One region of the Pseudoalteromonas sp. HF66 genome, then DNA from elsewhere that is predicted to be linked to it. Evidence: predicted binding sites of a transcription regulator. Region 1 holds the regulator's gene; each other region holds the start of a gene.
The links. The regulator ArgR, encoded in region 1, controls arginine synthesis, uptake and breakdown. The targets are predictions, from matches to a motif close to ANTGAATANNTATTCANT.

Region 2: gltB (glutamate synthase large subunit) is a predicted target of ArgR. The motif match lies at 3,588-3,605, and genes of this name have one in related genera.
Region 3: argC (N-acetyl-gamma-glutamyl-phosphate reductase) is a predicted target of ArgR. The motif match lies at 3,802-3,819, and genes of this name have one in related genera.

Annotation. Positions count from the first base shown of each region.
Region 1 covers NZ_JAATOU010000006.1:179,625-185,606, forward strand. The annotation lists gene rplU (50S ribosomal protein L21) at 1-307, opposite strand, end outside; gene ispB (octaprenyl diphosphate synthase) at 718-1,689, shown strand; gene mdh (malate dehydrogenase) at 1,796-2,731, opposite strand; gene argR (transcriptional regulator ArgR) at 2,957-3,424, shown strand; gene HCZ11_RS08550 (Dyp-type peroxidase) at 3,421-4,320, opposite strand; gene HCZ11_RS08555 (ABC transporter ATP-binding protein) at 4,373-5,416, opposite strand; gene HCZ11_RS08560 (iron ABC transporter permease) at 5,413-5,982, opposite strand, start outside.
Region 2 covers NZ_JAATOU010000003.1:105,483-111,464, reverse strand. The annotation lists gene gltB (glutamate synthase large subunit) at 1-3,487, opposite strand, end outside; gene HCZ11_RS04830 (efflux RND transporter periplasmic adaptor subunit) at 4,183-5,436, shown strand; gene HCZ11_RS04825 (ABC transporter ATP-binding protein) at 5,458-5,982, shown strand, end outside.
Region 3 covers NZ_JAATOU010000011.1:48,203-54,184, reverse strand. The annotation lists gene HCZ11_RS12235 (argininosuccinate synthase) at 1-946, opposite strand, end outside; gene HCZ11_RS12230 (ornithine carbamoyltransferase) at 956-1,876, opposite strand; gene argB (acetylglutamate kinase) at 1,884-2,645, opposite strand; gene argC (N-acetyl-gamma-glutamyl-phosphate reductase) at 2,645-3,655, opposite strand; gene argE (acetylornithine deacetylase) at 3,877-5,028, shown strand; gene panP (pyridoxal-dependent aspartate 1-decarboxylase PanP) at 5,062-5,982, opposite strand, start outside.

The DNA.
Region 1 (5,982 bases):
CGCTAATGCCAGTGATTTTAACTTCAGTGAACCATTGACGATGGCCCATTTGCTTACGAGAATGCTTACGACGTCTAAATTTAACAATCTTAACTTTCTCACCGCGACCGTGTGAAACAACCTCAGCTGTTACTTTACCACCGTTTACGAACGGTACACCGATCTCGATTTTCTCACCATCAGCAACTAAAAGTACTGAATCAAATTCAACTGCTGCACCAGTTTCAACGTCTAATTTCTCAAGACGAATTGTTTGACCTTCAGTCACACGGTGCTGTTTACCACCACTTTGGAAAACCGCGTACATAATTAACTCCGTCTGTGCGCCCTCAAATCGACGCAACTAAAATATTCTTCAATAGGGCGCGAAGTTTACGCTAATGTGCAAAAACTAGCAAGCCTCTTTTTCGATAAAATGAATAAAAAATAGCTGCATTGAGAGCAATTCAATATTTTTCTCTATTCTATCTTAAAAACACCACATGCCAAGCGGTTTTTACGATCTCATGACAATTAAATTACGCTAATAATACGCATTTTAAAAATTCAAAAAGCTGATCACTTATTAATCAAGGTTATAAATTTATCTCGGCAAAATTGATCTCAAATAAAAAACTTTACAGTGTTTTTTTAATGAATCATCACAAAATATCGAGCAAGTGCTTTTTTTGTTGTACAATCAGCCCCGTATACCCATAAATATTGGCTCGGAGATCAATGGATATAAAAGCTATCCAGACGTTAATCGAAAATGAAATGGATGACGTCAATCAACTTATACATGCCCAAATGCGTTCAGATGTCGCTTTGGTTAACCAACTCGGTTTATACATAGTAAACAGCGGCGGTAAACGCGTTCGTCCTATGTTGGCCATTTTAGCGGCAAAAGCACTCGGTTATGAGGGTAAAGACCACATTACGCTTGCCACTATCATCGAATTTATTCATACCGCTACTTTATTGCATGACGACGTTGTCGACGAGTCACATTTGCGCCGCGGCACACCTACAGCAAATGCTGAGTTCGGTAATGCAGCAAGCGTATTGGTGGGTGATTTTATCTATACACGTTCGTTTCAGCTAATGGTTGGCCTTGGAAAAATGCCAATTATGCAAATTTTGGCTGATGCAACGAATGTCATCGCTGAAGGTGAAGTATTACAGCTAATGAACTGTAACGACCCTGACACCACAGAACAAAGCTACATGCAGGTTATTTACAGCAAAACAGCCAAATTGTTCGAAGCTGCAACAGGCCTTGCCGCAATTATTACTGAGCAAGATGAACAAACCCTTGAAGCATTAAACTTATACGGAATGCATCTTGGGACTGCATTCCAACTAGTAGATGATGTCCTTGATTACAACGCCGATGCCGAGCAACTTGGTAAAAACATTGGCGATGATTTAGCTGAAGGTAAACCTACCCTACCGCTTATCTACGCAATGCAAAAAGGCACTCCCGAGCAAGTTAAGCTGGTACGAGAAGCTATTGAGCTTGGTAATGGTATGGATCACTTAGAGAGCATTCTAGCAGCACTAGCTGACACTAAAGCGCTTGAGTTTGCGATGCAAAAAGCAGAACAAGAAGCTAACAAAGCGATTGCTTGTATTGCTTTCTTACCAGACACACCTTACAAACAAGCATTAGAGAGTTTGGCCCGCATCGCCGTTGCCCGCGATCATTAAACTCTATTTATTCGAGCCATTAAAAAAGCCTGCATTTGCAGGCTTTTTTGTTTTCAGCGCTTTTACTAAGTTAACGAATAAGCAAAGCGCCTATCATCCGGCGGAATTAACCGTTGATGAAATCAACACCTTCTTGGATGTCTTTGTTAAGTGTAGCTAGCATGTCGTTTTTAGCTTGCTCTTCGAATGCACTTAACTCACCGTAAGAAAGGATTTCTTCAACGCCGTTTTTACCTAGACGTACTGGGTGTGCGAAGTATGCTGCGTCACCGTTTTCAACTGCAACGTATGCATAATCAACAACTTCTTCACCTTGTAGGCCTTTCACTAAAGACATACAGAAGCGCGCTGCTGCTGCCCCCATTGAAAGAGTTGCTGAACCGCCACCGGCTTTAGCGTTAACAACTTCAGTACCTGCGTTTTGGATACGTGGTGTTAATGCTGCAACTTCTTCATCAGTGAAAGTAACACCTTCAACTTGAGAAAGAAGAGGAAGGATTGTAGTACCTGAGTGACCACCGATCACTGGAACTTTAACTTCAGTTGCGCTTAAACCTTTAAGTTCAGCTACAAAAGCTTCTGAACGGATCACGTCAAGCGTTGTGATACCGAATACACGGTTAGCATCGTAAGTACCCGCTTTTTTGAATACTTCAGCAACGATTGGCACAGTGCCGTTTACTGGGTTAGTGATAATACCTACTAACGCTTTAGGACAGTTTTTAACGATGCCTTCAGCTAATGTTTTGATGATACCTGCGTTTACGTTGAAAAGGTCCGCACGGTCCATGCCAGGCTTACGTGGCATACCCGCTGGGATAAGAACGATATCACAACCAGCTAATGCTGCGTCTAAGTTGTCAGCACCAAAGCCTTCAACTTTAACGTCTGTTGGGATGTGAGAAAGATCAACCGCTACACCAGGAACAACAGGGGCAACATCATATAACGATAATTCAGAACCTGCAGGTAAACTTGTTTTTAATAATAAAGACAATGCTTGGCCGATACCGCCAGCTGCGCCTAAAACAGCAACTTTCATTGGAATTCTCCGTAATTTGAGGTAGGAAATATTTGTGGCCCTAAAGATAATGAAATTAGCGACTAAAAACAAATTTATCCTGCTTATTTCGCGTATAATTTCGACCATAGTTGTAAACTTAGCTGTAAAGACACAGCATTTTGGACGACTTTGTAAACTAATACTGCATAAATATGCAGAGTTGTGTAGAATTACTCCACATTTTATGAATAAAGAAACGGCAACATGCAACCACAAGACAAACAAGAAGCACTAATCAAAGCGTTTAAAGCGCTATTAAAAGAAGAAAACTTCGGCTCACAAGGTGAGATTGTCGAAGCATTGAAAGAGCAAGGCTTTGATAATATTAGCCAAAGTAAAGTCTCTCGCATGTTAAGCAAGTTCGGTGCTGTACGTACCCGTAATGCAAAGCAAGAAATGGTTTATTGTTTACCGGCTGAAATGGGTGTACCAACAGCGAAAAGCCCGCTGCGTCAGCTTGTTATCGATATTATGCATAACGAAATGATGATCATTATTCGTACTAGCCCAGGCGCAGCTCAATTAATTGCTCGATTACTTGATTCTCTAGGTAAGGCGGATGGTGTACTAGGCACTATTGCAGGCGACGACACTATTTTTATCGCCCCTGCGAAGATTTCAGAAATCGATGTCACGCTTGATCGCGTGCGCACTTTATTCGATACAGTTTAAAGCTGCTTTAAAAAGTTTACTGACGGGGCGAAAAACGCAGATCCCATATCGGCTTGAGTAAAATCGAGCCAATGATCATAGCAATCGCCCTGCCCTAACCGGCTCTTTAATACCTGCTCAAACGCATCCCCTTGCGCCGCACACGAAACCATCAAAATCCCCTGTTTATGCACATCTCCAAATGGCATGCTTTGATTAAGTAATAGTGGCTGACCGTGCTCATCTTTTAGTTCACTGCGAACCGCATGACTAGTTTCTACAGCAGGCACAATCAAGGTATTATCAAGACGCGTACGCCCCATGATTTGTTCTTGCTCGAACAACGACAAATGCTGCCAGACACTCAAGTCATGCACAAAACGCTGCACATGAATATAGCTGCCTTGGTCTTCAAAGTGCCCCGGTTTGTTGATAAGAGCCGTGCTACGCTTTTGACGACCATGAGGGGTATCACCAGCATAAATAAAGCCATTAAAATCACGCCCATCTAAAAACCGAAAATTACGTACCTGCTCCACCAGCTCTACATCCGGTGTTAATAACTTTAGAATTTGCAGAGCAAATAGATGGTTTACATCTTCGCGGTCTGAGCGAATTTGTACAAACAAGTCAAAAGGCTGTGCACTGATCACATGCTCACTATGAGTCACATTAGGAAAGCTTTGTAATTGACTTGGAATAAATTCGGGCAGGATATGCGGCCAATACTGAGCACCAAGGGCAACCACGCACGACAGCATGGCTTCAGAGAACTGATCTGCAAACTCATCTTGAATAACGCTGACGCGTTTTAGTTTTTTACGTAATGACTCATCATGGCCATCGTAAACATTAAAAAACAGGTGCAAACCATGTAAGTTTGCTTCAGCACAAATCCCAGATTGCGCTTGCGCCATAGTGAATCCTTAGCTTCTCGTTATTTGCACCTAGCCAAGGATTCAAGATTGATTAATCATGAAAAAAATTGACTGTGTGCGGCATTATTTTTATTTTTACAGGCTGCTCAACAGCTAACACGCGATCTTGCTCTGCGGCAACTTCACACTCTTGCCCTGCAATATTGATACGATACACATAACGCGTACCGATAAAGCGTCTTTGCAAGATTGTTAAACTGTTTGCGTCACTGTGAGCAGCTTCACACAACTGAATATAGTGCGGTCTTATGTACACTTGACCTTGCTGACAATCTACATTGTTCGCCGTCAATGAGTGAACCACACCAAACGCCGTTTCGTATTCAGTTGGCGTTAATACTTTCGCCGTTAAGTATATGCCCGTACCAAGAAACTCTGCAACCACCTTTGAGTTAGGTTGGCTAAATAACTGCTCCGCGGAGCCCTGTTGGGCGATTTTTCCACCATGCATAACCGCAAGTGTGTCGGCAAAGGCGAAAGCTTCTTCCTTCGAGTGGGTAACAAATACCGCAGATACCTGCTGATCTTTAATAATGCGACGTATATCTGCAATAAGCTCAAAGCGTACTTGTGTGTCAATATTCGAAAATGGCTCATCAAGTAATAATAAGCTTGGCTTATAAGCAAGAGCACGAGCAATCGCGACTCGTTGCTGCTGACCACCTGAAAGTTGATGAGGGTAACGTCCAGCACAACCATCTAATTTAACAAGGCTGAGCATTTCGTCCACGCGCTCACGCTTTTGTGCTTTGCTCATATTACTGAGGCCAAACGCAATGTTGTCACTAACCGTTAGATGAGGGAATAACGCATAGTCTTGAAACATCATGCCGATATTACGTTTTTCAGGTGCAACAAATAGTCCGCTATCATTGACCACATTTGAATCTATGCTCATATAGCCTTGCTCGGGCTGTAAAATCCCCGCGATTGCCTTTAAGGTGGTGGTTTTGCCACAGCCACTTGCGCCAAGCAAACAAACAATTTCATCTTGCTCAACATTAAGATTGAGTTCACTCAATACCTTAGTGCCATTATACTGATAAGCTAGGTCTTGAATTATCAAATGACTCATGAGTGATTTTGCTCCATCGAACGATTAACGAAATACAAAGGTATTAACCCAACTAACACGATAAACAAAGCTGAAATAGACGCAAGCTCTAACTGCTCATCACTAACATACTGAAAAACATGGGTCGCAAGCGTTTCAAAATTAAAAGGCCTAAGTAATAAAGCTGCTGGCAACTCTTTCATGCACTCAATAAATACTAACAAACCAGCAGTAAGAATCCCTCGTTTTAACAACGGTAAATGTACCCGCCATAAGGTTTGTAATGGTCCTTTGCCCATTGATTGACTAGCCATATCTAGCGATGGACTAATACGCAGAAAGCTACTTTCAAGCGCACCATGCGCAATCGCATAAAAACGCACAACATAAGCAAAGATCATGGCAAATAAAGTGCCACTCAAAAGTAACCCAGGCGATAAACCAAAAGGCTCAAGCCAGTTATTTAATGCATCATCTAGCTGAGTTAATGGGAGTAATACGGCAATGGCCAACACTGTACCTGGCAAGGCATAACCTGTACTAGCTAAACGTCCAGGAAGTAAAGAGTAAGCTTGTTTAGCAATTCG
Region 2 (5,982 bases), on a different contig from region 1:
CTATTAAATCTGTTAAGCGAGTTACACCAAGGCTTGCCATAATTTGGCGCGCTTCTTCGGCAATAAACTTAAAGTAGTTCATCGCCATTTCTGGCAGACCATGATAATGCTTTTGACGCAGCGTATCGTCTTGCGTTGCAACACCGGTCGCACAGTTATTTAGGTGACAAATACGTAGGTATTTACAACCAAGAGCTACCATAGGCCCAGTACCAAAACCAAAGCTTTCAGCACCTAAAATAGCCGCCTTAATGATATCTAGACCCGTTTTAAGGCCACCATCTGTTTGTAGACGAATACGGTGACGTAAACCATTTTCTACTAACGCCTGTTGAGTTTCAGCAAGACCAAGCTCCCAAGGACTACCTGCATACTTAACAGAAGTGAGCGGGCTTGCACCTGTGCCACCGTCATAACCAGCAATGGTAATCAAATCGGCATAGGCTTTAGCTACACCTGTTGCGATAGTACCTACACCTGGTTCAGAAACTAGTTTCACAGAAATAAGTGCATCTGGATTTACTTGTTTTAAATCGAAAATAAGCTGAGCTAAATCTTCAATCGAGTAAATATCGTGATGTGGCGGAGGCGAAATCAAAGTCACACCCGGCACTGAATAACGTAATTTTGCAATATACGGCGTTACTTTTTCACCCGGTAATTGACCACCCTCACCTGGTTTTGCACCTTGCGCAACTTTAATCTGAATTACATCAGCGCTACGTAAGTAATGTGGTGTTACACCAAAACGACCTGAGGCAACCTGCTTAATACGCGAGTTTTTCTCTGTGCCGTAGCGAAGCTTGTCTTCACCACCTTCACCCGAGTTTGAGCAACCACCTAAACGGTTCATTGCAATTGCGAGTGCTTCATGCGCTTCTGGCGATAACGCACCAATACTCATTGCTGCAGAGTCAAAACGTTTGAACAGCTCAGTTGCAGGTTCAACATCATCAACACTCACACCTGTATCAGGGATCTTGACTGCCAACATGTCACGTAAATTGGTGATCGGGCGGTTATTTACTAAATCAGCATACGCTAAGTAATCTTTGTAATCCCCAGAGCGTACTGCTTTTTGCAGTGTTTGAATAACATCTGGGTTATAAGCATGGTACTCACCACCATGAACATATTTTAATAATCCGCCATGGCTCAATAATTTACGCTTACTAAAGGCCAGCTTATGAAGCTTACGTTGGTCATCATCAAAATCTGTAAAACAAGCCCCTTTAATACGACTAGCTACACCGTTAAAACAGGTTTCTACAACCGCATCTGATAAACCAACTGCCTCAAATAACATTGAACAGCGGTACGAAGCGACAGTACTGATGCCCATTTTCGACATGATTTTATACAGACCTTTGTTAATCGCATTACGATACGCAAGCGTTACTTCGCAATAGCTCTTATTCAGGGTCTTGTTATCGCTCATTGCAACTAATGATTCATAAGCAAGGTACGGATAAATTGCCGTTGCACCAAAACCAAGTAATACCGCAAATTGATGCGCATCACGGACACTGCCCGATTCGATGATGATATTAGATTCACAACGTAAGTTATTATCTACTAAACGCTTTTGAATTGAACCAACCGCCATCGCCGCAGGAATCGGTAAATGCGTTTCGCTAAAGTTACGATCACTTAAAATAAGCATGACACAGCCTGACGCCGCTTTTTCTTGTGCTTCATCACAGATACGTGTGATTGCTTTTTCTAAGCCTTCTTCTGCGGTGTAAGTGATATCAATTTTACAGTAGCTGTAGTGCTCATCGTCAGCATTGATCAGCTGTTGCATATCAGCGTACATCAAAATTGGCGTATCAAACTGTAAACGCTTAGCATGGCCGGTGGTTTCGTTAAATACGTTTTGCTCACTACCAATACAGGTTGCTAGTGACATAACGTGATTTTCACGAAGTGGGTCAATCGGTGGATTCGTTACTTGCGCAAACTTTTGTCGGAAGTAATCAAACAGTGAGCGATGGCCTTCTGACAGTACCGCAAATGGCGTGTCATCACCCATAGAACCCGTTGCTTCTTGACCATTTTCACCCATAACACGAATCACGCTATCAAGTTCTTCGTTGGTATAGCCAAACATTTTTTGATACTTAAGCAGTGTTTCGTCATCAAAAGAACGGTTACCCGCATCTTTTTCAGATAACTGTTCAAATGGCGTTAAACGCTTAACGTTTGCCTCTAGCCAGGCTTTATATGGGTGGCGAGATTTAAGGTCTTGGTCAATCTCATCTGAATGCCATATTTTCCCTTGATGAGTATCAATAACTAACAGCTCACCTGGTCCGACACGGCCTTTTTCAACGACTTCGTCTGGTGCGTAATCCCAAATGCCCACTTCAGAGGCAAGCGTGATAAATCCATCTTGGGTAATTACATAACGCGCCGGACGCAAGCCATTACGGTCAAGGTTACAAGCCGCGAAACGGCCGTCAGACATTACAATACCAGCTGGGCCATCCCATGGTTCCATATGCATTGAGTTGAAGTCATAGAACGCACGTAGGTCATCATCCATGGCACGGTTTTTCTGCCATGCTGGTGGCACAAGCATACGCATTGCACGGAATAAATCCATGCCTCCCGCTAAGAACAACTCAAGCATATTATCTAAGCTTGAAGAATCTGATCCGCTTTCGTTAACGAATGGTGCGGCTGATTGCAGATCTGGAATAAGTGGTGAGGCAAACTTATAAGCACGGGCACGTGCCCATTGGCGGTTACCTTGAATCGTATTAATTTCACCATTATGCGCTAAATAGCGGAAAGGTTGAGCTAAAGGCCAACGAGGCTGTGTATTAGTAGAAAAACGTTGGTGGAATACACAAATCGCACTGGTCATGCGAATGTCAGCTAAGTCTAAATAAAAGTTAGGTAAGTCTACAGGCATCATCAAGCCTTTATAGACAGTGACCAAACCAGATAAACTGGCAATATAAAAGTGTTCATCGTTTTCGAGGCGCTTTTCAGCACGACGACGCGCTACATACAAGCGACGTTCTAAATCTTTTGGACGCCAGCCTTCTGGTGCGCTAACAAAAATTTGTTCAAAGCCTGGTAGTTGTTTTTTTGCAATTGGCCCTAAACATGACGCATCGGTAGGTACTACGCGCCAGCCTTGAATACTCAAGGTTTCTTTTTCGAGTTCTTCACTCAACACATCTTTAGCTGTTTGCGCAAGTACAGGATCGGCATTTAAAAATACCATGCCAACGGCGTAGTTCTTACCTAAGTGCCAATCATGTTCGCTGGCAATAGCACGAAAGAAACTATCAGGTTTTTGCATTAATAAACCACAGCCATCACCAGTTTTACCATCTGCAGAAATACCACCACGGTGTTCCATGCGATCTAAGCCAGTGATTGCTGTTCGAATCAAGCGGTGACTCGCCTGACCATTGACCTGGGCTATTAAGCCAAAGCCACAATTATCTTTTTCTAATTTTGAGTCGTATAACATAGACCCCTCCCCTTGCTACAACGACTAGCGGTTCAGTCTTTTGTGACAGTGCTAGCAGACGAACAAAACTATCGCCAAATACCTCATGAGTCAATAGAGTTTTGAATACATATTCATATTCATGAATATTTCTCACTTAAAGGCACTTTCTAAATTCTATGCTATTTTTTTACATTTAGGCGTATTTCACCCGTTATTTTTTTATGACACTGGTGTCAAATTTAACAACTTGTAAAAAAACAATCTAAAACCAGCCTCTTTACGTTAACGTAAACTGCGCTTAATTATGAATAATTATTCACGATCTGAATATCAATGCAGTTTTTATGAGGTAACACCTAACGCTGCTGCATCATTATTTACTCTTGGCTTTAGCATAGTAACAAACTAGGTCTCTGAGCAGCCGACCTTAGTCGCAATGACTGACTTTCTTTACCCTCGCGTCAATAATCAGCAATTTAAAAGTGTCCGCAGCGGACACTTTTTCTGTCCGCGGACAGACATCTACTCATCAAAACAAATAAAAAAACAATATTATCAGCAACTTAATAATTGGCACGCTAATGGTATAGATAAGTCATCAGCGAAATTAAGGATTTCAAAATGTTCACTATCAGTTTGTTTATGGCTTCTCCGCTTACCATGATTGCCGTTGGCTTCATGATTGTATGTTTTGAGAATCGTAAGGAGTTATGATGATAAAGGATACCAGTGCCCAAGATATTACTGTGGCTAAAAAAAACACCATTAAGAAACCACTTATATTAGCAGTAGGTGTAATACTTGTTGGTGCGCTTGGCTTTCAAGCATTATTTGCCAGTAGCGATGGCAGCATTTCGGTTGATGCAGCAAGCCTACAAATTAGTGAAGTAAGCCAAAAGACGCTTACTAGAGATGTGGCAGCGAGCGGTAAAATCGTTGCAGCTAATGCGCCAAAAGTTTATAGCCCTGAACGAGGTTTTGTTGATTTAAAAGTAAAAGCCGGTGACAGCGTTGAAGTAAACGAAGTAATCGCCACCGTAACCAGCCCTGAGCTTACTAACGAATTAAAACAGCAACAATCAGTATTAGCACGATTAGAAGGTGAACTACAACGCAAGCAACTTGAAGCACGTCGACAAAAACTAAGCCTTACTAAAGCCCTTGATTTAGCACAGGTTGAACTAAATGCCGCAGACAGAGAAAACCGCCGAGCTAAACTCTCTATCGAAAAACATTTAATCAGCCAAATAGATTTAGAAAAAGCCGTTGATGACTTGGCCCGCGCCAAACTTTCCTTTAAACATGCAGAGCAAGAAGTCAGCTTAGCTAAAGATACCCTCGCATTTGAACTAAAAGCTGCAGAGCGCGATCTGACGCGTCAGCAACTCATCGTTGATGACTTATTTAGGCAGGTGAATGAACTCACAATTACTGCCAGTGTAAGCGGTATTGTTGGTAACTTATTAGTGCAGCAAAAAGAAGCCGTTACACAAAGCCAACCATTAATGACTTTGGTGGATTTAAGTAACTTTGAAGCTGAACTACAAGTACCAGAAAGCTATGCCAATGAGCTAGGTCTTGGTATGCAAGTTGAACTGACTTTAGGTGCCCGTCATGTAACAGGAACCTTATCGGCTATTTCACCGGAGGTGAATAATCGCGAGGTAACTACCCGCGTACGCTTTGACAGTGAGGTTTCTGGTATTCGCCAAAACCAACGCTTAACCGCACGTATTTTATTAGAGAATCGCGATGATGTATTGCAAGTAAAACGCGGTGCATTCTTACAGCAAGGTGGCACCCAGGCTTATAAAGTTGAAGGTGACATGGCTTATTTAATCGATATAAAAACCGGTGCTAGCAGTATCAATGCTGTCGAGATAATAGAAGGCGTAGAGCCTGGCGATAAGCTAATCATCTCGAATTACGACCGCTTTAAAAAAGCATCCACACTGGTTTTACGTTAACAAATAAAAGGAAAAATCAACATGCTTACAATGAACGACATCAGCAAAGTGTATCAAACTGACATGGTACAAACTCATGCCCTTCGCGACTTCAACCTACAAGTAGATGAAGGTGAATTTATTGCAGTAACTGGCCCAAGTGGCTCGGGTAAAACCACTTTTTTAAACATCGCAGGTATGTTGGAGCCATTTAGCGAAGGCCAGTACATGTTAGATGGTATTGATGTGGGGAAACTAAATGACAACCAACGCGCTGATCTACGAAATCAAAAAATTGGTTTTATATTCCAGGGTTTTAACCTCATCCCTGACTTGAACTTATATGAAAATATTGAAGTGCCATTGCGTTATCGTGGCATTAAAGCCGCTGAGCGTAAACGCCGTATTGAGCAATGCCTTGAGCAAGTTGGTTTAGCTTCACGAGCAAAACACTTACCGCAACAACTTTCTGGTGGTCAACAACAACGTGTGGCCATTGCCAGAGCACTAGCCGGTGAGCCTCGCTTTTTACTTGCCGATGAGCCGACGGGTAATTTAGATAGCTTA
Region 3 (5,982 bases), on a different contig from region 1:
CGTAGACTAAGTGAGAGAACTCACCACCAAGTACTTCTTTCCACTTACGGCTTGATTTGTCTAATACTAGCTCGTCAATCGCTTGAAGAGCAGCCATGATCACTGTGCCCCCTGGTGTTTCATAACAGCCACGAGACTTCATACCGACTAAACGGTTTTCTACAATATCAACACGACCTACACCATGTGGCGCAGCAATGTCGTTTAATTTAACTAAGCAGTCATATGGTTTAAGTGACTCGCCATTTACAGCAACCACTTCACCTTCAACAACATTTAATGTCACATATTCTGCTTCATTAGGCGCTTGCTCAGGTGAGTTTGTCCAAGTCCATACTTGCTCACTTGGTTGACACCATGGATCTTCAAGCTCTCCACCTTCGTGAGAAATGTGCCATGCGTTAGCATCACGACTATAGATTTTTGTCGCAGATGCAGAGCACGGAATATTACGCTCTGCTAAGTAATCAAGTAATGATTCACGACTTGATAAGTCCCACTCACGCCATGGTGCAATGACTTTTAGATCTGGTGCAAGGGCAGCGAAACATGATTCAAAACGTACCTGATCATTACCTTTACCTGTACAACCATGCGAAAGCGCATCAGCACCTACTTTACGGGCAATTTCAACCTGTGCTTTAGCAATAATCGGACGTGCCATAGACGTACCTAGTAAATAAGTGCCTTCGTAAATAGAACCCGTTTTTAATGTTGGGTAAATATAATCACTTACCATTTCGTCTTTTAAGTCAACGATGTGGCACTCTGAGGCACCCGAAGCAATTGCTTTTTCTTCAACGCCTTCAAGCTCTTCAGCACCTTGGCCTACATCAGCAACAAACGCGATTACTTCACAGCCGTAGTTTTCTTTTAACCATGGCACAATTGCCGATGTATCAAGACCACCAGAATAGGCTAATACGACTTTTTTAATTGAACTCATTGGTGTTCCTTAAACAAAATTTGGATTTAATAATGTGACAAGTAGAGCATTTTGCGCGTGCATACGATTCTCTGCTTGTTGAATAATTTTTGATGCTGGGCCATCCATTACCTCAGAGGTAATTTCAAACTCACGATGCGCTGGCTGACAATGCAGTACAGTTTGCGCACCCGTTTTCTCTAATAGGGCTTGATTGAGCTGATAAGGCATATATTTAGCTTTCACCTGCTCAAGCGGTGTTTTATCACCCATTGAAACCCAGGTATCAGCATAGACTGCATTTGCTCCGACTGCCGCCTCAATTCTGTCACTGACCATTACCGAAGCACCATTCATCGCTGCAATTTGCTCTGCTTGCTTAAGAATTTGTGAATCCGGTGAGCTACCTTTAGGACAAACAGCTACAAAATCAGTGCCTAACGTGGCAGCTAATAACATGAGAGAGTGTGTTACGTTGTTACCTTCACCTAAGTAAGCAAGCTTAAGCTTACTTACGTCGCCATGTACTTCTTGTAGCGTCAAAAAGTCTGCAAGTGCTTGGCATGGGTGATATAAATCACATAAGCTATTCACTACAGGCACAGATGAATACTCAGCAAGCGTAGTCAATGTTTTGTGTGCATACACGCGAGCAACAATGCCATCAGCCCAAGCTGACATATTGAGAGCAAAGTCTTTAACCGATTCACGACCACCCATAGCACCGTTTTGTGAATCTAGATAAACCGCGTGACCACCCAGTTTATTAATACCTATATCAAATGATAAACGTGTACGTAAACTTGGCTTTTCAAAAAGTGTAACGACAGATTTGCCTGCTAATGCTTGGCTAAAGTCTGCTGGATTTGCTTTAATTTTTTGCGCTAAATTAAGTAATTTAAGAGCGCCCTTTTGATCTAATTCAAGACCGTTTAAGAAATTTTTTAACATGAAATACCTATGGTGTAATTTTTGTTCCTACATGCTCGCCTTTTAATAAGGCGACTAAATTTTCTGGCTTTAGCCAGCTGGAGATATACACACCACGTCGTAAATGTTGGGCAGCAAGAAGGCTGGTCTTTACTTTGACCTCCATCCCGCCCTGAATAACTCCTTCAAGGATTAGTGTTTCGATTTGCTGCGTATTAAGGTGATGTAGTGGCTGCTTATTTGCATCAAGCACAGCTTCTACGTCAGTCATAAAAATAAGTTCTGCATCGAGTTCTTTAGCAATAGCCGCCGCGGCTTCATCCGCATTGACGTTGTACCATTGACCATCTTCGCCAAAGCCAATAGAGCTCACCAGTGGTAAACGACCTTGCCCAAGTAAGCTTGGCAATACGCTGTCACAACTACCTGAACACTGGCCAACTTGCGCCAATACTTTAAGTTTTTCAGATACCAGTACACCCGCTTCATAAAGGCTTAAACCCACAGGTTTGTGGCCAGCGCTGATTGCTTGACTCATCAATTGTTTATTGGCACAACCTGCCAGGGCGCCAACAATATAAGGCATTTGCTCATTTGGGCTAATACGTAAGCCTTGATGTTTTGCTGTTACAAAGCCTGCGTCTTTAAGCCAAGCATCAACCAAGGCTCCACCACCATGCACAATGACAAAGTTATCTTGTTGCTCAGTGGCTAAAACATCAAAAAGAGCTTTTGCAGCATCAGCGCTATTTAGCACAGCACCACCGACTTTAATGATCCAAGTTTTCATTACAGCGCTCCTACTAAACCAGTGTGGTGAGGTTCACCCATAGCTAAATTAATACACTGTAATGCTTGCCCAGCCGCGCCTTTTAATAGGTTATCAATTGCTGACATAACAATGAGTTGTTCACCTTTTTGTTGCCATGCAATATCAACAAATGGTTGTTTAGCCACGCCTTTAATACTCGGAACTTTATTTCCAAGTAAACGGATTAAAGGCTCATTAGCTAACACTTGATATGCTGCATCCACTTGCTCTGCTGTCACACCTGGCTTTAATTGCACATAAATAGTTTCTAAAATTCCACGGGGGAAATTACCTAAATGAGGGGTGAATAACACAGGGTGACCAAGGTGCTGCTCAATCTCAGGTGTGTGTCTGTGATTAAATAAACCATAAGGGGCAAGTGATACTTCACAAAAATGCGTATTAACACTGGCTTTTCTACCTGCGCCAGTAACTCCAGACACAGCATTAACAATAATGGCTTGCTCAGCTAATAAACCAGCTTCTTTAAGTGGTTTTAAAGAATTGAGTGCTGCTGTTGGGTAACAACCTGCTACAGCAACAAGCTTTGCTGTACTTATAGCATCGCTATTCCATTCAGCTAAGCCATAAGCCGCTTGCTCTAAAAGCTCAGGGTGTTCATGTGCGAAACCGTAATAAGTTAGGTAATCCTCATTCCCAGCTAAACGGAAACCACCAGACAGGTCGAATACTTTTTTACCCATGGCTAAAAATTGTGGTGCAAGGTCAACGCTTACCTTGTGATCTGTACATAGACATACATAGTCCGCATTACTTTCGATATCCTTATACGCTTGGGCAGTCAGAGGCTGTAGTGGATACTCTAACAATCCAAGGTGCTCTGGATATAAATCGCTTAATAATTTGCCTTTATCTAAGCTTCCTTCAGATACATAACATGCTTTCAGGGTCAGTTTTGGGTGCTTAGCAACTAAACTTGCTAGCTCTGCGCCGCTATAACCACTTGCGCCAATAATCACTACATTCATTGCTTACTTTTACCTATTCAATCTATTTATCGATACGCCTAAAAATACTCGCTCAAATGCGAATAAAAACACTGTCTAAAGTAATGAAATCAGGTTATCGTCGTTTCGTGTTCATCGTAAAGCTTTACTAATATTTATGCTTAAAAAGTGAATTGATATTCATCATAAATACTTTTATATTGTTATGCAATTAGATTGAATAATTATTTTTGGATTTTTTTATGTCGCTACCCTCTTTTTTATCTATGTATCAGCAGCTAATTGCTGCTCCTTCAATTAGCGCGATTGAAGATTCTTTGTGCATGAGCAATAAAGGGGTTATTACCTTGCTCGCACAGTGGTGCGAAAGCCTTGGGTTTACATGTGAAATCACAGAGCTTGAAAACGGTAAAGGGCGTTACAACTTATTAGCTAGACGTGGTGAAGGAGACGGCGGTTTAATGCTTGCCGGCCATACTGACACTGTACCATTTGATGATAGTCGTTGGAATTATGATCCGTTCAAACTCAGCGAAGATAACAATAAACTTTATGGTTTAGGTAGTATTGATATGAAAGGCTTTTTTTCTTTCGTACTGCAAGCTATTAGCGAACTTGATGCAAGCAAGCAAACTGAGCCTCTATTAATTCTAGCCACAGCCGACGAAGAAACTACAATGGCGGGTGCACAGCAAATCTGCCGTCACCCGAACTTAAAACCTGCACGCTGTATTATTGGTGAGCCAACAGATATGACTCCGGTATTTACACATAAAGGTCATATGAGTACAGCTATTCGCGTAATTGGTCGCTCGGGCCATAGCTCAGATCCTGAACGAGGTTTGAACGCCATCGAAGTCATGCATAAAATGATTACAAAATTGTTAATCATAAAAGAAGAATTAAAGAATAAATATTCAGTAGAACACTTTGAAATTCCGTACCCTACTTTGAACCTTGGCCATATTCATGGCGGTGATAATGCCAACCGCATTTGCGGCTGCTGTGAAATGCATATTGATATGCGACCGTTACCCGGTTTAAGTGTACAAGAACTACAAGCGATTTTGCTTAGTGCCGCAGAGGAAATTAATACTCAATACCCCAACGCAGTGAGTGTTATCGATATGCATGAACCAATCCCTGCGTTTAGCGGAAGTACAGATACTGCACTTGTGAAACTGGCCGAAAAAGTCTCCGGTCAGCCAGCTGTCGCTGTAAACTATTGTACAGAAGCCCCTTTTATTCAACAACTTGGCTGCGAAACAATTGTCATGGGGCCAGGCTCAATTAACCAAGCTCACCAACCAGATGAGTTTTTAGCGATGGAAAAAATCAAACCTTCGCAAGCGATTATCAGTAACATGATCAAAGCTAGCTGCTTTAACGACTAATTAAAAAAGGAGCATCATGCTCCTTTTTTATCACTAACTCATATATTTACTTAAGTACTTTTTAAATACTGGGTCAGTTTTCGCTAGCTCTTTTTGCTCCGCTAAAATATCTTTTAGAATAGCTTTTGAGGTTAATGGATTGGCTAATACGACACGAAAAACTACGGTGGGTTGATGGTCATATTTTGCTGGTGTTAAACGAGTACGAGATACAAAAGAGCGTCCAGCTTCACGCTGGCGCTTTTGCATACTTGCAGTGAAGCGATTCAACGAAGCGTAAATATCTAATTTAGTTTCTTCGTTAGCACCTTTGAGCTTAGCTTGAATTTCTTTTGGAACGTAACGATATGTTAATAGGCACAGCTCAGGTTCAGAGATTAACTCAAAATCTTCATCTTGTTTGATCATTTCGGCAAAAGTGCGCGCTTTAACAATACTACGGTCAATCAACATCTCGTAGCCTTTACGGCCAATAACACGTAAGCAAGCATGCACTAACATTGCCATACCTGGGCGGCTTCCCTCTAATGTATGACTACCTAAATCTTTAGAGCCTTTACGAAGAATATATTCAGCATGATGCTCAATAGCATCTGTCGCAGCGGGGTCTTTAAATAACACAAGACCCGCGCCCATTGGCACATACATTTGTTTATGCGCATCAATAGTAATTGAGTCAGCACGTTCAATACCGCTTAAAAGATGGCGATAGTTTGAAGAAAGTAAGGTTGACCCACCCCATGCGGCGTCCACATGAAAATGACAGCCAAGCTCTTCGCTTAAATCAGCCATTTCATTTAGCGGGTCTATGCTGCCAGTTTCTGTCGTCCCAGCAACACCAACGAGTGCCATTACCTTTATACCAGACGCTTCCAGTTCATGGGCTTTTTTGCGCATAGCATCGACATCAACTTTATTATTTTCGCCTGTCGCAATTGCGACAATGTTATCGCG